Regions from separate parts of the Methylophilus sp. DW102 genome, predicted to be linked through region 1. Evidence: predicted binding sites of a transcription regulator. Region 1 holds the regulator's gene; the other holds the start of a gene.
The links. The regulator sigma-54, encoded in region 1, starts transcription at its own class of promoters, with help from an activator protein. The targets are predictions, from matches to a motif close to TGGCACNNTTCCTGCT.
Positions count from the first base shown of each region.

Region 2: a site for sigma-54 is predicted at 3,665-3,680, ahead of AACH41_RS13740 (transglutaminase family protein). Genes of this name have one in related genera too.

Region 1 covers NZ_AP029023.1:261,428-272,608, reverse strand. Annotated here, with positions in the region: gene AACH41_RS01235 (hypothetical protein) at 236-814, opposite strand; gene AACH41_RS01230 (hypothetical protein) at 1,182-1,460, shown strand; partial or broken gene moaC (cyclic pyranopterin monophosphate synthase MoaC) at 1,707-1,802, shown strand; gene AACH41_RS01220 (endonuclease/exonuclease/phosphatase family protein) at 1,836-2,531, shown strand; gene AACH41_RS01215 (FAD-dependent oxidoreductase) at 2,613-3,623, opposite strand; gene AACH41_RS01210 (cation:proton antiporter) at 3,697-5,673, opposite strand; gene AACH41_RS01205 (KpsF/GutQ family sugar-phosphate isomerase) at 5,898-6,899, shown strand; gene lptC (LPS export ABC transporter periplasmic protein LptC) at 6,925-7,548, shown strand; gene lptA (lipopolysaccharide transport periplasmic protein LptA) at 7,607-8,221, shown strand; gene lptB (LPS export ABC transporter ATP-binding protein) at 8,230-8,973, shown strand; gene AACH41_RS01185 (RNA polymerase factor sigma-54) at 8,980-10,524, shown strand; gene tyrS (tyrosine--tRNA ligase) at 10,570-11,181, opposite strand, start outside.
Region 2 covers NZ_AP029023.1:2,880,667-2,891,847, forward strand. Annotated here, with positions in the region: gene AACH41_RS13735 (circularly permuted type 2 ATP-grasp protein) at 1-259, opposite strand, end outside; gene AACH41_RS13740 (transglutaminase family protein) at 335-3,625, opposite strand; gene AACH41_RS13745 (SPFH domain-containing protein) at 3,733-4,578, opposite strand; gene AACH41_RS13750 (NfeD family protein) at 4,606-5,052, opposite strand; gene AACH41_RS13755 (FAD-binding domain-containing protein) at 5,135-6,415, shown strand; gene AACH41_RS13760 (esterase-like activity of phytase family protein) at 6,461-7,972, opposite strand; gene AACH41_RS13765 (valine--tRNA ligase) at 8,099-11,020, shown strand.

The DNA of each region.
Region 1 (11,181 bases):
ACCTTATGCGCAGCATCGTAGCACTCAGTCCAATCATGACCAGATAGATCACAAGTTACAAAATATCCACTTGAACCAGATGGCAGAGTAACAGGTTTTACTTTGGGGCCGTCTGCGCAAGATGTTAAGACCAGTGCGATTAATGGAAAGATTAGATTGATTCGTTTCATTATTTGCTCCAAGTTGTTTTTGAGTTTTTAATAAATGAGCTTAATTTTCTTCGTAACCCAATCGCCTAAGAGCCGCAAAGCATTAAAGACAACATGCTAGGTTCTGGAACTACACTAGTTGAAACTAAAACGATGTTATCTATTTGAAGATTACCGTTTATGCTGAAAGATCGTAGACCCGCTTTATTAATTATGAATTTCTCAAGGAAGCTTTGTTTGGAGGAGTTACTAATATCGTAGTTAAGGTAAGTAGTTTCTGAGGGGGCATTGAAAAAGTTAAATACAACTTTTGCCTCTAATACATTTCCTCTTACATCAGGAGCAAGGTCTAACGATACCAAATCAAATGCTCCACCATCTGTTCGAAAAAGCTCTATAGTTTTCGAGTAATTCAGCAATAGTGCCGCATTACCAAAGTCAGCTTGGTTTGGGTCTGATTTAGACCATGTAGCAATATTATCTGCCCCGCATGATCCAAAACAAGAAGTTATTTGATAATCACCTATTTCTAACGAAGGTCCTACACTTAAGAGCCTAGACCCATCATGTGCATAGGAGTTGAAATCCAGCGAAAAAGATTGAGCCGTTGATATAGAACTAATCAACGTGAAAAAAACAAATAGCACAACCCTCGAAAAATGCATTTAACCCTCTCCAGAAGTTAAAAAATTGTATTTTAGTTTACAAGTATAAAAGGCTTCAAAAAATAGGGGCGCGATAAACGGCCTACATTAGGCCCCGGCACCCATGTCACCCTCGTGGTCCCATCCCCTCCCCAGGGGTATACCCAGCTAATTAAAAGCCCGCTTACCTATTGGAAAGCGTCAACCTACCACCGGGAAAACTTGTCGACATGAACACAAGTTATTGATTTAAAACATATTTTTTAAATAACACCATCAAAATGTTATATAATTTCAGTGTTGATACAACCTCAACAAAAGCGGCGGCAAGGGTGCAGCAACACCCAAACCGCCTGACCAAAATCGAAACTACAAAGGAGTTTTAATCATGGCTGAATTGGATATTACACGAGTAGATGACTTGATTGTTATGGCGCAATCAGTTGATGCGTCCGGCATGGGCGAAGTGTTTAAAAAGTGCGAAACAGAAACCGAGGAATCGATATTGGGGTGGGTAAACCGTTTGTGGTCTGCTGACCCTCTAGCCGCTTCAATTGACGATTTAGTAGTAAACGCCAGCGAATTTATCCAAGGTCTATCTTGGGGGCTTTCTGCACGTGAGAGCGAGCTACTTAGCTGGCTAGATACTATTACAGAAACAGTTTAACCCTCATCGAACTACACCACTAGCCCCGTAATTGCGGGGCTTTTTTATTGTCCATACCCCTCAACCCTGCGCAGCATTCCCCTTCCCCGTTTCAGGTTGACGCCTTCCCATCTATGACATTATCGATTTTGTGATAGTGTCCAATTTCTGTCCAATTTGTTTAACCCTTTTTGGACAAGATGTGTTTTTATGATCTTACCGTTTTATATAAATCAACTACTTAACGCGCCCAAAAGTGACCTCAATGATATGTGTAAGGCGATTGATCGCGGCATGACAATACAAAGTGTTCGCGTACTGGAAAAACATGGTGGGAAGAGTGGGGATTGGGTGGCAAACTAAGCAAATAAACCCTGAGATTAGAAAATACACCCAATGAGAGTCTTAACTTGGAATTGTAACGGTGCATTTCGTAAGAAGTTCCAGCTAGTTTCAGAATACGATGCAGACATTCTGGTTATTCAAGAGTGTGAAGATCCCCATCAATCCAAGGGTAAACATTACCAAGCTTTTGCCGCCAACTTTCTATGGCATGGTAAGACCAAAAATAAAGGTTTGGGAGTATTCGCAAAACATGGCATCTCACTTGAACAGATCAAACTTAACCTTAAACCATTAGAGCTTTTTCTACCTTGCATGGTGGATGGTCACATACCTCTACTTGCTACTTGGACTAAGCAGGCAAACTCTCCAAATTTTGCATATATAGGCCAGCTCTGGAAGTTCTTACAGCAACATAAGTTTTTTTTAAATAACCCTTTCGCGATGCTTGTGGGCGACCTCAATAGCAACAAGCGCTGGGATGAATGGGATAGGTGGTGGAACCATACAGACGTTGTAAGAGAGTTGTCTGAACTCGGTCTGGAAAGCGCCTATCACTCATATTTTGCAGAAGCTCAAGGAGATGAGACAAGACCTACGCTTTACCTGCATCGCAACCACTCAAAGTCGTACCATATTGACTATGGCTTCTTTGGTAACGCGTGGAAGATAGTCACTGTAGAGGTAGGAAGTGCAGACAAATGGCTAGCACAAAGCGATCACATGCCGATGTTGTTTGAGATAACATGAAATATCCCAGACTAAATTACAAAACCGAGTCCACCACTTGCTGTAGGAAAATTTGCTAATTGGTTTTTTAATTTTCTCGCATCAAGATAATAACGCCGCAATCCGTCGCGCACATGCTGGTGCCATCGTTACACCATAGCGAAAATGCCCTGTATTCAAATACAGATTCTCAATGTTTGGATGACGGCCTATAGTCGGGATATTGTGCGGCGTGCCGGGACGCAACCCGCTCCAGTGTTTGATCACTGGCTGCCCACGTAAAGCTGGCAGAATCGCCTCGGCTTTTTGCAGCATTTCCTGACGCATGCTTTCAGTCACCCCGGTATCAAAACCGACATCTTCCAGACTACTGCCGGCTAGCAAGTGCCCATCGCGGCGTTGCAGCATGTAAAACCCTTCACGGTAAAGAATATGCGGTAGCAGGCCAGGGGACATCTGATACAACAGCATTTGCCCGCGCATGGGTTTGATCTCCAGACTCAGCGCGGTTTGTTTGAGTAGCTCAAAACTCCAGGCGCCGGAGGTGACGACAAAATGGTCGGCCGACAAGGTGTCGCCCGTTGTGGTTTGCCAGGTGTGGATGCTGGAAGCACCTTCTTGCAAGGGCATGAGTTGTGTTTGTTCGCGCAGAGTGACGCCATGCTTGATCAACCACGCTTTGAGCGATTGTAGCAGGCGCGGGTTACGGATTTGCACCACTTCTGGAATTAGCAGGTTATCTCCTTGCAACTCTGCTTGCAGTCCATAGCGCTGGCACCAGTCCAGGGCTGCCTGCTGGTCAAACGGCGGCTGGATCAGCATGCCGCTACGCGTGCATTCGGGGTCTATACCGGTTTCGGCAAGGAGCTCTGCACTGACGGCTGGATAGGCGCGCGCACCAGCCAGCGCCAGCTCGTTGACAATCTCCTGATAAAACCATGGCAACAGCGGAAAAGCGATGCCCGCCCCAGCCCACGAAGACTCCCCTGACGTTTGCGCAGCGACGATATTGCGCTCAACCAGCGTGACGGTGTGCCCTTGTTTCTTTAACTGCATGGCAGTGAGGCAGCCTACGATGCCACCGCCGACCACGACCACTGAAGTGTTTGCCATAAGACCCGGTATTTAAAATGAAAAAGCCTGAGGCCCCGAGCTGCAACAGTCAGGGCCTCAGGCCTCTATTGTCTTACGGTTTACGGCCAGAAATCAAATAGACTTCCATGGCGATCAGGGCGGCATTGCTACCGAGCAGGACCAGAATATCGCCTTCGTTGAGAATAATATCCGGTCTGGGTGCAATCGGTTCTGGCATATTGGTACGCCTGAGCTGTTTGACCTCGACCGCAAAATCCTCAAACGGGATATGGTCCAGGCGCAAACCATGCGCATAAAAGTTTTTATACATCTCTACCGAATGCAGTTGTGGCAGAGCGGCGGTGGTCGTATCCGCATCACTCACGCCGCGGAAGTAACCTTTGAACATTTTGTAACGCTCTTCGCGGAACAGACGGATACGTTTGACCACGCGGTTAAGCGGAATCCCCAGCGTGACCAGTGCATGCGAGGCCAGCATGAGGCTACCCTCCAAGATTTCCGGCACCACTTCTGCCGCCCCGGCATCTCGCAGCAAATCCATTTCACTGTCATCATGGGTGCGCACAATCACGGGCAGGGTTGGATATTTCTCCTGGATCACATGCAGAACCTTCATGGTGCCACGCGTTTCTGCATAGCTGACAATCACCGCTTTGGCCCTGGCCAGCCCGGCCGCCTCAAGCACTGAGCGACGGCCTGCATCGCCGTAAATCACATTTTCACCGGCGGCGGCGGCTTCCTGAACGCGGCTGGCATCCATATCCAGGGCCACATAGGGGATATTTTCTTCGCGCAAAAAGCGGCCCAGATACTGACCACTGCGGCCATAGCCGCAGATGATGACATGGTCGCGCAAATCGAGGCTGTGCTCCTGAATAGTCTCCACCACCTTGTAGCTATTTCGCGTATAACTCTTGACCAGTTTGCGCGCAATCCTGCCGTTATATTGAATAATGAATGGCGCCACCAGCATGGAAAGCACGGCCACGGACAGCACCAGCTGTAGGGAGTCGCCGTCGATCAAATGCGTTTGCAAGCCCAGGGCCAGCACCACAAAACTGAACTCCCCCGCCTGGCCAAGAATAATGCCGGTACGGACACCCACGCCCATCTCAAAGCCATACAACTTGGTTAAAAAGGCAATCAGGCCAATCTTGAACACCAGGAACAGGGCTAACAGGAAAACAATCAATACAATATGATTGATCAATACGGAAACGTCGAGCAGCATGCCGACGCTGATAAAAAACAGACCCAGCAAGATATCGCGGAAAGGCGCAATATCTGATTCGACCTGATAACGGTATTTGGTCTCAGAAATCAGCATCCCGGCCACAAAGGCCCCCAGCGCAAAGGACAAGCCGACATAGTTGGTGGCTGCCGCCATCAGCAGGGTCACCATCAGCACATTGAGCACAAACAACTCGCGTGAGCGCTGTTTGGCCACCAGCTCAAACCAGAAGTTAAGGATGTTTTTCCCGAACTTGAACAGTAAAAACAGCAGTACAGACGACTTGAACAGCGTCAGCCCCAACACATCCAGCCAATTGTCGCTATGCGAGCCTAGCGTCTGGATCAACACCAGAATCGGAATCACGGCCAGATCCTGGAAAAGCAGCACGCCGATACTGAGACGACCATGTCTGGAGTTAAGGTCTACACGCTCCATCAGAATTTTGGACACAATCGCGGTCGAGGACATGGTGATGGCCGCACCAATGATAAAAGCAGAAGTCAGGCTGAGCCCGGCCACTTTGCCCAGCACCAGACTGGCCAGCAAGGTCAGCACGACCTGTCCGCCCCCTAGCCCGAACAGCGTTTTTCGCATGGCATACAGCTTAGGCAGACTAAACTCGAGACCGATGCTAAACATCAAAAACACGATACCAAACTCGGCCACCTGGCGACCGGACTCTTCATCCTCCAGCAAGCCCAGGGCGTGCGGGCCCAGCACGATGCCGATGACAAAATAGGCCAGCATGGCAGGCAAGCCGAGGATGCGGAACAAGCCCACGGCGAAGACCGAGCTGGTCAGCAGTAATAAAAGATGTATCAGGGAATCAAACATGCAAAGCTCTAACGCATTTATACCAAGCCGGTCAAACAGGGGTTTGATCGCCATCAGCCAGCGCTGAAGGGTCAAGGTCTATTATGAAACGCAATTGTTTCAGGATGATGCATCGTGCCACAAAACTTTGTTTTATGCAAAAAATGTGCCTGAGAATAAAAAAACCGTAAAAAAAGGGTGTTTTACTTTATTGTCAGGCAACTCGCTTGTTATACTTACCCGCCATGATGACAGCAAATTCCGGCATCCATCTTGTTAAAACACCCGATATCGTGTCGCGCGCACGAGGGGTGTTGTTGCACGAAGCCGATGAGATCAGGCATCTGGCAGACCGCATTGGCTCGGCTTTTGAGGCCGCCGTGCATATGCTTCTGGCCTGCAAGGGCCGGGTGGTGGTCACGGGCATGGGCAAATCTGGCCATATCGGCGGCAAAATTGCGGCCACCTTGGCCAGTACCGGCACACCGGCGTTTTTCATGCACCCGGCCGAGGCCAGCCACGGCGACTTGGGCATGATTACGGCAGAAGATGTGGTGATCGCGCTGTCCAATTCTGGCGAGAGTGATGAAATTATTAATATTTTACCGGCGATCCGCCGCATCGGTGCTCGGGTGTTGAGCATCACGGGCAGCGAAGACTCCACCTTGTCACGTGAGTCGGAAGTGCATTTGAGTGCTGCCGTGAGCCATGAGGCTTGCCCACTCGGCTTGGCTCCCACAGCCAGCACGACAGCGGCCTTGGCCCTTGGCGATGCTTTAGCACTCTGCGTGCTGGATTTGCGTGAGTTCACTGCGGAAGACTTCGCCCGTTCGCATCCCGGTGGCAGCTTGGGCAGACGGCTACTGGTGCGCATCAGGGATGTCATGCGCACCGGCGAGGCCGTGCCCCAAATTGATCAACACGCCTCCATTCAGGAAGCCATCACGCAAATTTCACTCAAGGGCATGGGCTTCACGGCTATTGTGGACCACGCGCAACGCCCAATAGGCATTTTTACCGATGGCGATTTGCGCCGCTTGTTTATGCAGGGCAAGAACAATCCACAGGCATCCATTGATACCGTGATGAACAAACAGCCGTATTTGCTGGAGACGAATCAGATGGCGGTTGAAGCAGTTAACATGATGGAGCAGCACAAAATAAATGGCTTTTTGGCAGTCGATGCCCAAGGGCAGTTGGTAGGGGCATTCAATATGCATGACTTATTGAAAGCCAAAGTCGTTTAGCTTATACAGGCATTAGAATTCAGGCATGCTTAAACACCCCATTTTGTTGCCGATTGCGTTAATGCTGTTGCTGGCGCTGCTGACCTTCTGGATTAACCAGAATGTGCAAGAGCAAGCACTCAAAATGAACATACTTAATCGCCAAGCGCCGGACTACATGTTGTACAACTTTGTGAGTACCCGCACGGATGCGTCCGGTAATACCAAATATGTGCTGGCGGCCGCAAAAATGCGCCACTTTCCTGCCAATGACTATACAGAATTGCAGCGGCCACGCTTTACCCAGTTTGGCCTGAACAAGCCTTACACGCAAATTTATGGTCAGCAAGGACGTGTTTCCGCCAATGGTAAACTGGTCGAGTTTAGCAAACAGGTCAAGGTGATCCGCCAAGCCTCCGCCACCAAGCCAGAAACACAAATGCAAACCGAGCGGCTTTGGCTGGAGCCGGATACCGAGGTGGCACACACAGACCAGCCGGTGGTCATCCGCCAAAAACCGGCGACAGTGATTACAGGCACGGGCATGCGTTTTGATAACCGGGCTGATACCATGCAATTGTTTAACCGGGTACATGTGCATTATGAGCGTCCACCCGTCGCCAGCAATTTGGCAAGCCCGGCCCAGGCGTCAAACACAGAACGCCAATGACCGTTGATTATGGAGAAATGAGTTGAACACGCACAAGCCCTTATTTTTAGCGATCTGCATGAGCGTATGGGCGCTATTGTCCATGCCGCTGAGTGTGCTGGCCGAAGAATCCGACCGAGATCAACCGATAGAGCTTGAGGCGGATACCGTGACCGTGAACGATGCTAAAAAAATCAGTATCTACACGGGCAACGTGATTCTTAATCAGGGCACTTTGCAAATCAAGGCGGACAAAATGATCGTACGCGAGGATCAGGACGGCTTTCAACATAGCACCTGTACCGGCAACCCCACCACATTCAAGCAAAAACGTACCGGTAAAGACGAGTGGATGCAAGGCAGTGGTCAACGTATCGAATACAACGCCCGCATGGATAAAGTGCAACTGTATACCAATGCCTGGGTTAAACGTGGTGAAGACATCGTGACCGGGGACTACATCAGCTACGACGCCAACGCCGAGTATGCCGAGGTGATTGGCGGCACCAAAGCCAACCCGAACGGGACGGCTGGCAGCCGCGTCAAGGCCACCATACAGCCTAAAAATAAAACCACACCACCTGTCATTGACAACAAGCCAACCTCTCAACAGGGGTTACGGATGAATCGCTCCTTGCAACTCAAGGTCGAACCTGCCCCTGCCGAAAACACTGGTGAGCAAGGCAAAGAGTAAGCATAAAGATGGAAACCATGGCAGCAGATCAGAACCATTTGCAGGTTAACCGCCTGAAAAAAACCTATCAGGGCCGTACCGTGGTCAAAAACACGACGCTTGAGTTACGCAGTGGCGAAGTGATCGGCTTGCTGGGTCCCAACGGGGCAGGCAAAACCACCAGCTTTTACATGATTGTCGGGTTGGTTGCGCTGGATGAAGGCAACATTACGCTGAATGGCGCCGACGTGAGCCGCGCGCCCATGCATGAGCGCGCGCGCATGGGCCTGGCTTATCTGCCCCAAGAAGCATCCATTTTCCGCAAGCTCAGCGTAACCGACAACATACTCGCCATTCTTGAAACCCGTCCCTATACGGAAGAGCAGCGTGAGGCGAGGCTTGAGTCCTTGCTGGATCAATTGCATATCCAGCACATCCGCAACAGTCAGGCCGTCAGCTTGTCTGGCGGCGAACGTCGACGCGTTGAAATTGCGCGCTGCCTGGCCACTGACCCTAAATTTATTTTGCTGGATGAACCGTTCGCCGGGATTGATCCGATTGCGGTGATCGAAATCCAGAAAATCATCCGCTACCTGAGCAGTCAGAATATTGGTATTTTAATCACCGACCACAATGTGCGCGAAACGCTGGATATCTGTGACCGCGCTTATATTGTCAATGAAGGCGCTGTGTTTGCAGCAGGCACGCCCGATGAAATCATTCAGAATGAAGGTGTGCGTGAAGTGTATCTGGGCAAGAATTTTAGGCTGTAATCCGTCATGAAACAGAACCTGCAATTACGTATTTCGCAAAATCTGGCGCTGACGCCGCAGCTGCAGCAATCGATCCGTTTGCTGCAACTTTCCACGCTGGAACTGAACCAGGAACTGGAAACCATCCTGCAGGAAAACCCGTTACTGGAAATGTCAGACGGTGAAGAAGGCGAGTTTGAAGATAACACACCGCCTCCCCCCACTGTAGAAGCTGAGCCGACAGATGCCAGCTCGTTTGACATGGCAACGCAGCAAGAGATCACCGCACCGGCAGAAAGTCTGCGTGAAGACTTGCACGATGAGCTGGGCGGGAGCGAGAGCGACCTGCCCAATTTAAACGAGGAATTCACGCCGCCAGAGTTTGAAGATGATTATGAAGAGTTTGGCAGCACCAGCAACTGGGACGAAGCCGGACGCAATCATCAGGAAGACGAAGACAGTGACTTTTCCAGACAGGAAACCACCAGCATCAGTTTGCGCGAGCATCTGATTGATCAGATACAACTGGCACATTTATCGCAACGTGACATGAGCCTGGTCAAACTGCTACTGGATAGCATCACTGATGATGGCTATCTGGAGCAAGATCTGCAGGAGATTGTGGAGCACTTGCCACTCGAACTTGAGGTCGAGCTGCTGGAACTGGAAACCGCCCTCAAGCTGATCCAGAATCTGGACCCTGTAGGCGTAGGTGCGCGCGATTTACGCGAGTGCCTGCTCTTGCAACTGACGCGTTTGCCGCAAGAAACGCCACACTTGCAAACCGCCATTGCCATTGCCAAAGACCACCTGGCGCTGCTGGCCAACAAAGACTTTGTCAAACTGCGCAAGGTGCTTGGTTGCGATGAAGCGGTACTCAAGGCGGCGCAGCACCTGATCCGCCAGCAAAACCCCAGACCCGGCAGCGAGTTTTCCAGCTTTAGTCACGATCACTTTATCCAGCACGATGTGGTGGTTAAAAAAATCAAGGGCATTTGGGTCGCCTCTTTAAATGATGGCGTGATCCCCAAACTGCGCATCAACCAGATGTATGCGGACATCCTCAAGCGCAACCGCGAGAGTTCAGGCCAATACCTGCAAAGCCAGATGCAGGAAGCCAAGTGGATGATTAAAAATATCCAGCAGCGCTTCTCGACCATTTTGCGCGTGTCACAAGCCATTGTAGATCGCCAGCGCAACTTCTTTGAACATGGTGAAATTGCCATGCGGCCACTGGTGCTGCGTGAAATCGCCGAAGAACTCGACTTGCATGAAAGCACAGTTTCCCGCGTCACCACGCATAAGTATATGCTCACACCGCGTGGCGTCTATGAACTCAAATACTTCTTTGGCAGCTCGGTGGCCACAGATGCAGGCGGCTCCTGCTCTGCCACCGCTATCCGCGCCTTGATCAAGCAAATGGTGGCCGAAGAAAACCCGAAAAAGCCTTTGTCGGACAACCAGATCACCGACACACTGGCACAACAAGGTATCGTCGTTGCCCGCCGTACCATAGCCAAATATCGCGAGTCCCTGAATATTCCGCCCGCGAACTTGCGCAAAACGCTCTAAACAAAAAAGGCCGCAGATGCGGCCTTTTTTGTTTCTCAGCTCAAATCACCTGATTGTGATCTTGGCAAATTTACGTTTACCCACCTGTGCGATCACTGTCACACCTTTAGTCAAAGGCAGATTCTTATCATCCACCTTGACGCTGTCGAGCTTGACGCCTCCTTGCTGCACTGCGCGCATGGCTTCACTGGTGCTTTCAACCAAGCCCGCCTGTTTTAACAATTGGCTAATGCCGATGCTCTCGCCTTCAATGGTCACTTCAACTTCGGGCACGTCATCCGGGATGCCGCCTTTGGCACGGGTCTGGAAGTCCTGCAAGGCTTTTTCAGCCGCGGCTTGACCATGGAAACGCGCCACAATTTCTTGGGCAAAGCCGACCTTGATATTGCGGGGGTTTGCGCCACTGGCGACTTGCGCCTTCCATTCGGCAATGGTTTCCAGCGTCGCAAAAGAGAGCAAATCAATATAGCGCCACATCAGTTCATCTGAAATCGACATGATCTTGGCAAAAATAGTCTCTGGCGCCTCGCTAATGCCAATGTAGTTACCGAGTGATTTAGACATTTTATTGACGCCATCCAACCCTTCCAGCAACGGCATCATCAGCACACATTGCTGCGACTGGCCGGCCTGCTTTTGCAACTCACGCCCCATGAG
Region 2 (11,181 bases), 400 kb from region 1:
CATGCGAGGGGATAATCACTGGCAAGACATCCAGATCCCATGGCCGCTGCACGCCGTGCGTGTCTGCATAGACGTTATACGTCACGCCATTATCACGAATCTGGCGCTGCACAGCCTCCATGCGCTTGCGCATGACGGCAGGCTCTTCACTCTCCAGCTGAGAAACCAGGGCCTGCCAGTGCGGACGTGGCTGGCCCCTGCTATCCAACAGTTCGTTATAGCGGTCAGAAAAATAAAGTTGATTAAGCACTGGTTGCATGCGTGGTTAAGCGAGGATCATGGTGCGACTCAAACGCGCGGCCTATTAAACAAGACCTTGAGTGTAACAGGATGTTCACACATTCGGCTGCCATCGCAGATCAAGCGTAAATGGAAAACGTGGATTCGGTGGTTCTTTTACCACAGTCACCTTGCCCGCCGTATGGCCATGCGCCCAGAATCGTGCAAAACGCCGTGCCTCAGCTTCATTGGCATTCACCGGGAACGTATTGTAATTGCGCCCCCCTGGGTGCGAGACATGGTAGGTGCATCCTCCCAGGGATTTTTCACTCCAGGTATCCACCAGATCAAACACCAGCGGCGCTTGCACCGGAATGGTCGGATGCAGCGCTGACCACGGACTCCAGGCACGGAAGCGGATGCCAGCCACATATTCCCCGGCATGGCCGGTTGGTTGCAGCGGCAAGGGTCGGCCATTACAGGTCACCACATGGCGGCCATCGGTCAGGCCCCGCACACGCAACTGCATGCGCTCGACGGAAGAGTCCACGTAACGCGCGGTGCCCCCCCCCGCCATTTCTTCACCCAGCACATTCCAAGGCTCTATGGCCTGGCGCAATTCCAGCTCCACGCCATGATAAGCCGCGGTGCCATAGCGCGGAAAACGGAACTCTACAAAGGGATCAAACCAGCGCTGTTCAAAGGCATAACCCGCATCGCGCAAATCGGCCACGACATCGGCGATGTCTTGCGCCACAAAATGCGGCAACATCCAGCGGTCATGCAACTCGGTGCCCCAGTGCACCAGTTTGCCGGTATATGGCGTTTTCCAGAAACGGGCCACCAGCGCACGCAGTAACAGGCTTTGCAGCAAACTCATGCGCGCATGCGGCGGCATTTCAAAAGCACGGAATTCCACCAGCCCGAGGCGGCCAGTCGGGCCATCCGGCGAATAGAGTTTGTCGATGGAAAACTCCGAGCGGTGCGTGTTACCGGTTAAATCCACCAGCAAATTGCGTAGTAGCCGGTCAACCAGCCACGGCTGTTCGCTTTCTTTGCCTGCGGGCAAGGCTTGCTCCATCTGCTGAAAAGCAATCGCCAACTCATACAAATTGTCATCCCTGGCCTCATCCACGCGCGGCGCCTGGCTGGTCGGACCAATAAAAGTCCCTGAAAACAGATAAGACAAGGCGGGGTGATTTTGCCAGTAGGTAATCAGGCTACGTAATACATCCGGGCGCCGCAACATGGGGCTATCCGCCGGTGTTTCCCCACCCAGCGTGACATGGTTACCGCCGCCAGTGCCGGTGTGGCGGCCATCCAGCATGAATTTTTCAGTGCCAAGCCGGCACAGGCGCGCCTCGTCGTACAAGACGTTGATGTTTGTCACCAGCTCTTTCCAGGTTTTCGCCGGGTGGATATTCACTTCGATGACGCCGGGGTCCGGCGTCACGCTGAGCAACTTGAGTCTGCTGTCACGCGGCGGGGGATACCCCTCCAGCCACAGTTTGAGTTTCAAATCGGCCGCAGTTTGCTCAATGGCACTTAGCAAATCCAGATAATCTTCCAGTCGGCTGACTGGCGGCATAAACACATACAGCCGGCCATTGCGCACCTGTACGCACAACGCGGTATGGACCACTTCCCGTGCCAACGGCTGCGTTGTTTTGTGCTTGATCCGCACCTTGGGTGATTTGGCGGTCGCCAACGCGGCCTGAGCCTCAAACGGGTCTAGGGCAAATTCTGGCTCCATCTCTACAGGCAACTGCCATGGCAGCGAGGACAAGGGCAAGCGCAAGCCCATGGGCGAGTCACCACCCAGCAGATACAAATGTTCGCGGCGCAACGGCCACTTGCTAGTCAGCCATGCCCCGGCAGACTGGCTCTCGTCCGGCTTGAGCGGCATGACATAACCGACTACCTGCCCCAAGCCCTGGTTGAGCAAATCTGCCAGCCGTTTGCGCTCTTTGGCATCCTGCAAGTCCAGCTTGAGCGGGTCGAGATTCACCGGTAACTGCTGCTCTTGTTGCGCGAGACTCATCACGTCTTCATATGCGGCAACCACACAAGCCTTGGGAAAGCCCAACATGTCGGCCAGATGACGGGAAAAGGCTTCTGCCTGCACTACGCCATAGCCGTCATTGTGCCCTTCGGCTGAAAACAGGCTGGCATCGCGCCACACCGGCTTGCCATCCGGGCGCCAGTAAATATTGATGGCCCAGCGCGGCAAGGGCTCACCGGGATACCATTTGCCCTGACCATAATGCAAAAAGCCATCCGGGGCAAAGTGCGCTTTCAGGCGCAAAGCCAGGTCACCGGCCAGTTGCCGCTTGTGATCTCCCAGTGCAAGAGTGTTCCATTGTGCGCCATCCATATCATCAATCGACACAAAGGTCGGCTCGCCGCCTTGTGTCAGCCGTACATCGTGTTTTTTGAGCTCAACATCTACCTTGTCACCCAGCTTGAGGATGGCCTGCCAGTCCGCTTCGCTGTAAGGCTTGGTCACGCGCGGGTCTTCGTGAATGCGCGTTACTGTCATCTCATGCGTGAAAGTAACCTCGGCGATATCGGTAAAGCCAGTCACTGGCGCTGCCGAGGAAGGGATCGCCGTACACGCCAACGGAATATGCCCCTCTCCGGCCATCAGTCCAGAGGTAGGATCCAGGCCAACCCATCCTGCGCCGGGAATAAACACCTCGGTCCAGGCATGCAAATCGGTAAAATCCTTGTCGGTGCCACTGGGGCCATCCAGCGCTGCGACATCAGCCTTGAGCTGAATCAGGTAGCCGGAAACAAAGCGTGCGGCCAAGCCCAGGTGGCGCATGATTTGCACCAGCAACCAGGCGGAGTCCCGGCAAGACCCTGTACGCTTCTGCAGAGACTCTTCCGGAGTTTGTATGCCCGGCTCCATGCGCACGGTATAGCCGATTTCAGCCTGCAAACGCTGATTGACGGCCACCAGAAAGTCGACAATGCCGACTTCGGGTTTGATCACGGCTTGCCGCATTTCCGTCATCCACGCCTGCAACAAGGGCCCGACCGGATCTGGCTGCAAATAGGCGGTCAGCTCGAACGCCTGCTGCGCGGTATAGTTAAACGGGTAATGCTCGGCATATTTCTCGACAAAAAAATCAAACGGATTGATGACGGTCATATCTGCCACCAAATCGACCGTAAAGTCGAGCTCACGCACCATTTCGGGGAATACGTAACGGGCAATGTAGTTGCCGTAGGGGTCTTGCTGCCAGTTGATAAAAGGCTGCTGAGGATTAACCGTCAGAGAATACGACAAAATCGGCGTGCGCGCGTGGGCAGCGGGCTTGAGGCGGACTTCGTGTGGCGAAAGATTGACCAGGCGGTCAAATTGATAGCGGGTGCGGTGATGTAAAGCGACGCGTATAGCCACTGCTGATCCTCAATAATATTATGATTTTAAGCAGTGTGATGCAGGAAATATGCCAGCCACGCCAAAACCCAGCGCGTGGTGGCAATTAAACGCTACCCCTGATCGACTTACTTGCTGCCGCCTACCAGATTTTTGACCGCGCTCACCACATCGCCTGGCAGCACAACAATTTTGCTATTGTTGGAGTCGGCCATTTTTTGCATTGATTGAATATAACGGTCCCCCAGCAAAAAGGTGGCGGAGGTATTGTTTTCCTTGACCGCCTCGGCAATCATTTTAATCGCCGCTGCTGAGGCTTGAGCCCCCACCATTTGCGCCTCTGCGTCTTTACGCGCGGCTTCCAGGCGGGCTTCTGCATTCAAGATCAACGACTGCTTGGCGCCTTCGGCTTCGGTCACCACCGCCACACGCTCCCGCTCGGCCGCTGCCTGACGCTCCATCGCATCCTGCATATTGGCAGAGGGTTTGATGTCCTGAATCTCTACACTTTTCACGGTGAGGCCCCAGTCCAGCGCCTCATCGGCAATCGCTTCTTTAAGCTCAGCCTTGATCCGGTCACGCGAGGTCAGCGCATGATTGAGGTCCATGCCACCGATGATAGAACGCAAACTGGTTTGCACCATATTGCGCATGGCTTCACGAAAATTTTCGATGCCGTAGACCGCACGCTCGATATTGGTCACTTTGATAAACGCCACCGCATTGGCCAGAATCACCGCGTTATCACGGGTGATCACCTCCTGCTCTGGGACATCGAGAATGATGTCTTTGGTGGTCACCTTGTAACTGACATTACTGAATACCGGGTTGATCACATTGAGGCCTGGCTTGAGAATGCCGGCAAATTTACCGAGCCGCTCGACCACCCATTCTTCGCCCTGCGGCACAATACGTACCCCTTTCACGATGGCGATCACTACCAGTACGATCACAATGACACTGACTTCGGTCATAACGACTCCCCTCAATAATTAAAACGATTAACCGTGGTGGGCAGGCGCCACACGCAAGCTGTTGCCTTCCACGGCGACAATGATTGCCGCTTGTTGCACAGCCATGGCCGTATCGGCATAAGCTACCCATTCGCGGCTACCCAACACCCCTTGGGCAAACCGGATCTTGCCCGGTTGCATGGGAGAAATAGCCTCAATCACCACGCCTTCACGACCGATTTCCTCGCCCTGCGCCTGTCCAACCCGCAAGTCAGGCTTGCGTTTCTCCAGCTTGCGCATGATGGTCAAGGCCAGTGCCGCCAGCACGGCATAATTCAGGGCTTGCAAGGCTAATGACATCTCTGGCCAAACCAGGGTGAGCGCTGCCATTGCCAGTGCGGCAATGCCTAGCCATAACAAGTACAAGGTGCCGAGCAGCATTTCCGAGCATAACAGCACCAGGCCCAATCCGCACCACCACCATCCTGTCTGCATAACCCGCCCCCCCAAACCACGATGAATAAACGACCACGAATCTTTGAGCGCATGGTATCACTACTTGTGTCAAAATGGGGGAATGACTCAACCGCCTGTCCGCCTTACGCTTGCGACTGACCGCCGGGAACGGCTGGCACAAATCCGCACCTGCTTTCCGCAGGCCAACGGACCAGATTTGGACGACCGCTGGCAAGGCGGCCGCGTCGCAGCATTGCAGCGGCTGTCTGCCATAGATGCCGAGGCTTATGGCCACAGCCGCAATCATCTGCAGGGCGCAGTGACCCGGCTCTCGCCTTACCTGCGCCATGGCTGTCTTTCACTGCAAGAAGCAGTAACAGTGGTCCGCCAAAGCGTTGGTAACCGCGGGATCAAACTGATTGCAGAGCTCAGCTATCGCGACTACTTCAGGCAGGTCTGGTACCGTTTTGGCGAGGCGATCAAGCAACCGATGGAAGCGCCCAAAGTGGCGCTGGGTGATCACCCTCTGCCTGCTTTTATCGAACAAGGATTCACCGGACTGGTGTGCATGGACGAGATTGTGCGCAGTCTGCGACAGGAGGGCTATCTGCACAATCATGCCCGTATGTGGTTTGCCGCCTATGTGCTGCACTGGTTAAAAGTAGACTGGCGCCAGGCGGCAGACTGGTTTGAGCAACAGCTGCTCGATGGCGATTGGGCGTCCAACCATCTCTCCTGGCAATGGATAGGCGCCAGCTTTAGCCATAAACCTTATTTTTTCAATAAAGAAAATATCGTCAAATTCGGGGGCGACCCCTGGTGTCAGCAATGCCATGTGCGCTGCCCGTTTGATGCCAGCTACGAAACATTGCAACAGCAATTATTTAGTGCCCTGCCGCCGCAAACTGCTGATCAGGCTTCAGTCGCCAGCAACGCGCACATGCCTCTAGAAATCACAGCGCAGCGCTTACCCTCGCATGACGACAGCGCCCTGATCTGGCTTCATGACGAAATGTTATCGCCAGAGCATGCTCTACTAAAGAGTAAGGCCACTCGCGTCTTTGCATTTGACCCTGCGCTTTACGGGCAATGGCCCCTGAAACGCCTGCAATTCATGGCCGATTGCCTGAGCGAAATCCCAGAGGCAGACATATGGATTGGCAGCACAGCACAAGTACTGGCAAGCTATTCGCAGAGGCACATCATCAGCCAGAACACTCCGAACGCGCAGCTCAAAGCAGCGGCTGACGATGCACGACTTACTTGGCTAAACGAACCCAGCCTCTATGACACCTGCTTCAGCGACCATGAGCTGATGCGGTTTAGCCGCTACTGGAAAAAAGTTGAGCCGCTGGTGTTTACCAACGACGATGAACGATTTTCAAACGATCCAGCCACATAAAAAAAGCCGCCTTGGAAAGGCGGCTTTTTACTCACAGCAGCTCGATTAGCGCTGACGACGACGTTGCAACCAACCCATCAGGAACAGGCCAGAAATCAGCATCGAAACATTGGCTGGCTCAGGCACGGCACTGACGGACAATGCCTGGTTCACAAATTGACTGCCATTCAAGTCTGCATCGGTAAACTTGAACACAAAGAACTTGTTGTCCCCTGCGATGCCTGGCACAAAGTCATTATCATTGGCCACATACAGGGTGTGATACAGCACGCCACCCTCCATGATGTCCTCGCCAAAAGTCATGCCTTCGAGCTTGGCAGGTATATTAGTATTGCTGATACCAGCATTCACAAGTGCTGTTTTCAGGTCAAGGAACAAGCTTTTTTGCACAGCATAGCTCTGCAGGTTATTTTGGCCACTGATGCCAGCACCACTGTTCAATGAGCCAATATCTACCGCTTGGTCACCCACGACGCCATCGCCATTTGCATCATTCAGGTCGATTTTGTAGATACGTTTCACATCCGCCTTGGAACCATCGCCCGCGCCCTTGCCATCACGCTCAAGCACAAAGAAGGTATGGTCATTGACCGCCAGAATCTCGCTGATGTTGTAGCTCTTGTTTTTATCAGAGAGGAAGTTGTCATAGACATACTGCTTGGTAGCACCCGTTTTCGTATCAATCGTCACGATACGGTTGGTACGACCACCATCGCCACCATCCTGAATCAGCGGGCTTTGCTCAAAGCCAACCAGTGTTTTGCCATCAGGCGTAATGGCCAGGCCTTCCATGCCTTTGTTGGCCACACGGCCGCTGGTATTGCCACTGATTTCTTTCGCACCCTGGCTGCTCAAATTTTGCGCAGTAAATGCTGAAGGCAAGTTGTAGACATTGGTTCTGGCGCCGGTCGCGCGGTCAAATTGATAGACATAAGGGCCATATTCATCGCTGATATAAACGCTTTTGCCATCGTTAGAAACGCGGATGGCCTCTGGGTCGAAACGGCCATTATTCGAGTTGCTGGAGTTGGTACCCGCCAAAAAGTTATCTGAACGGCCATTGAAATAATATTTACCTGCATTTACCGTCGCGCCACTGCCCAATGTGTAGTTTTGGCCGCCCACGCTACCTGTGCCAGCGGCCCCGGTGCCGTAGTTAAGCGGCGTATTGCTGTATAACAGCGTGGTGCCAGTTAATGTCGGGGTCAGGTTATAACTGTAGCTCGAACCATTGTAAGTTTGTTGCAAACTCAGGTTGAGCGTTTGAAAGCGCGAAATGTAAGAAGTGGTATTGTCTACCAGCGGGTTATACTCGCTAGCATTCGGGCCACGGTCTGGCAACGCCAGGAAAGTACTACCACCCGCCCAAGCCAGGCCAGAACCCATGCCACCCAATACATTCTGATGATCCACACCGTTTTCCAGCATGCCAGTGAAACTGGACAAGTCCGTGGTCCCGGACAAACTGCCAATCGCGATCAATGAAGGGGTTGCATTTGCCAAGGCAGGCAATGCCAGTGAAATCGCCACGGTCATGGCGGCTAGTTTAAAAGTCATGTCAAAACTCCAGAATTAAAAAATTTTGACTAAATTAATCGCTGGCAGTGAATTTAATATGACAGGACTAGTGCTACGGGGACAGGTGCTCCAGAACAAGGGGGCGGCTGTGGTAAAATCCCGCGCATGACTACACAAACCAATACATCCAGCTCTACCCGCGAACTCGCTAAATCTTTTGATCCGAAAACCATTGAAAGCCAGTGGTATGCTTTTTGGGAAGGCAAAGGCTATTACGCCGCCGGCATGAACCCGGAGGTCAAAGATAATTTCTGCATTTTGCTGCCGCCTCCCAACGTGACTGGCACGCTGCACATGGGCCACGGTTTTAACCAGACCATCATGGATGCGCTGACCCGCTATCACCGTATGCGCGGGGATAACACCTTGTGGCAACCAGGCACCGACCACGCAGGCATTGCCACACAGATTGTGGTCGAGCGCCAGCTCGATGCGCAAGGCGTGAGCCGCCATAGCCTTGTTGAAGAGTTTGGGGCTGACGCGGGCCGCAAAAAATTCCTCGAAAAAGTCTGGGAATGGAAAGAATACTCAGGCGGCACCATCACCAAACAAATGCGCCGCCTCGGCACCTCGCCCGACTGGAGCCGCGAGCGTTTTACCATGGATGCCGGCCTCAACAAGGTCGTCACCGAAAGCTTTGTCCGTTTGTATAACGAAGGCCTGATTTACCGTGGCAAGCGCCTGGTGAACTGGGATGTGAAACTGGGCACCGCCGTGTCTGACCTCGAAGTGGTGCAGGAGGAAGAAGACGGCTCGATGTGGCATATCAACTATCCACTGGCGGATGGTTCAGGTCACCTGACTGTCGCAACGACCCGACCAGAAACGATGCTGGGTGACGTGGCGGTGATGGTGCACCCTGAGGATGAGCGTTATGCACATTTGATCGGTAAAAACGTGACTCTTCCGTTGTGTAACCGCGAAATTCCAATTATCGCGGATGATTACGTGGATAAGGAGTTTGGTACTGGCGTGGTCAAGGTCACGCCTGCACATGACTTTAACGACAATATGGTCGGCCAGCGCCAGGGCTTGGATAAAGTTGTGATCCTGAACCTGCAAGGCTTCGTGCCAGAAGTTGCAGAAGTCTATGCCGCTGATGGCAGTGTCAAACCTGCGATTGCTTTACCCGCCCACTTGGTAGGATTGGAGCGCTTTGCCGCGCGCAAACAAGTGGTGGCCGACCTGGAGACTGGTGGTTTCCTGGTCAAAGTTGAAAAACACAAACTCAAAGTGCCACGGGGCGACCGTACCAATGTCGTGATTGAACCTATGCTCACCGACCAGTGGTTTGTGGCGATGAGCAAGCCGGGCGAAGATGGCAAAAGTATCACCGAAAAGGCGCTAGAAGTGGTAGCGGATGGCCAGATCAAGTTTTACCCGGAAAACTGGGTCAACACCTATAACCAGTGGCTGAACAATATTCAGGATTGGTGTATTTCTCGCCAGCTATGGTGGGGGCATCAAATACCGGCTTGGTATGGTGAAAACGGCGAAGTGTTTGTCGCGCATGATGAAGCAGAAGCTACCGAGATGGCGGGCAAAGCAGGTTACACCGGTAATTTAAAGCGCGATGATGACGTGTTAGATACCTGGTACTCCTCTGCCCTGTGGCCATTTTCCACCTTAGACTGGACCGGCGACGAGCCACTGGACGCGCAGAATCAGGCCTTGCAGCAATACCTGCCCTCCTCAGTACTGGTCACTGGTTTTGACATTATCTTTTTCTGGGTGGCGCGTATGGTCATGATGACCAAACACCTGACCGGCAAAATCCCGTTCAAGCATGTGTATGTGCACGGCCTGATCCGCGATGCTGAAGGCCAGAAAATGTCCAAGTCCAAGGGCAATGTGCTGGACCCGATTGATTTGATTGATGGCATTGATCTGGAATCGCTGCTGAAAAAACGCACCACCGGCCTGATGAACCCGAAAGATGCGGAAAAAATCGAGAAACGTACCCGCAAGGAATTCCCGGAAGGCATTGCAGCGTATGGTACGGATGCTTTAAGGTTTACTTTTGCCAGCCTGGCTTCACCTGGCCGTGACATCAAGTTTGACCTGCAACGTTGTGAAGGTTACCGTAACTTCTGCAACAAGCTGTGGAACGCCACCCGCTTTGTGCTGATGAATACGGAAGGCAAAGATAATGGCTTTGGCGCCGAGAGTTGCGAAGCCGGTGGCCGCAAATTCAGTCAGGCCGACCGCTGGATTGTGAGCTTGCTGCAACGCACCGAAGCCGAAGTGGAACGCGCTTTTAACGACTACCGCTTTGACCTCGCTGCCAAGGCGATCTACGAGTTTGTCTGGGACCAGTATTGCGACTGGTATCTGGAAATTGCCAAAGTGCAGTTACAAGGTGGCACTGAAGCCGAACAGCGCGCGACCCGTCGTACCCTGTTAAGAGTGCTGGAAACCATCTTGCGGCTGGCACACCCGATTATTCCGTTTATCACCGAAGAGATCTGGCAGACGGTGGCACCGATGACCGAACTCAAGGACAAGTCGCGTGGCACTGAGAGCATTATGTTGCAGGTCTACCCGAAAGCTGATCTGGAGAAAATCGACGAACAGGCTGAAGCCTGGGTGGCGACACTGAAAACCGCTGTCGAAGCCTGCCGCAGCCTGCGTGGCGAAATGGGCATTTCACCTGCGGCCAAAGTGCCACTCATTGCCGCGGGCGATGCCGAGGCACTGACCGCCTATGCGCCTTACCTCAAGTCGCTGGCCAAGCTGGAAAACGTCGAGATTGTCGCCGAGCTACCGGAAGCCGATGCGCCAGTGATGCTGGCCGCTGACTTTAAGCTGATGCTCAAGGTAGAAATTGATGTCGCCGCCGAAAAAGAGCGTCTGGGCAAGGAAATCGCAAGGCTGCAGGGTGAAATCGGCAAGGCCAACGGTAAGCTGGGCAATGAAAGCTTTGTCGCCCGCGCGCCGGCTGCCGTGGTTGAGCAGGAAAAAGCCCGCCTGACAGAATTTAGCGCCAACCTGGAAAAACTACAGGCGCAACTGGCCAAACTCAAGTAATGGTCTAGCGTGCGTATCGCATGTATACGCACGCATTACCGGCTTGTATTAAAGCGGGTGGTCATTTGGTAATCATTGATGCCCTGCAGTCAGAGGGCGGCCGATGCGCTTTTAAAAACCTGTGAAATAAACCAATCGCTTTATTGTTGGTCTAGGTTGCA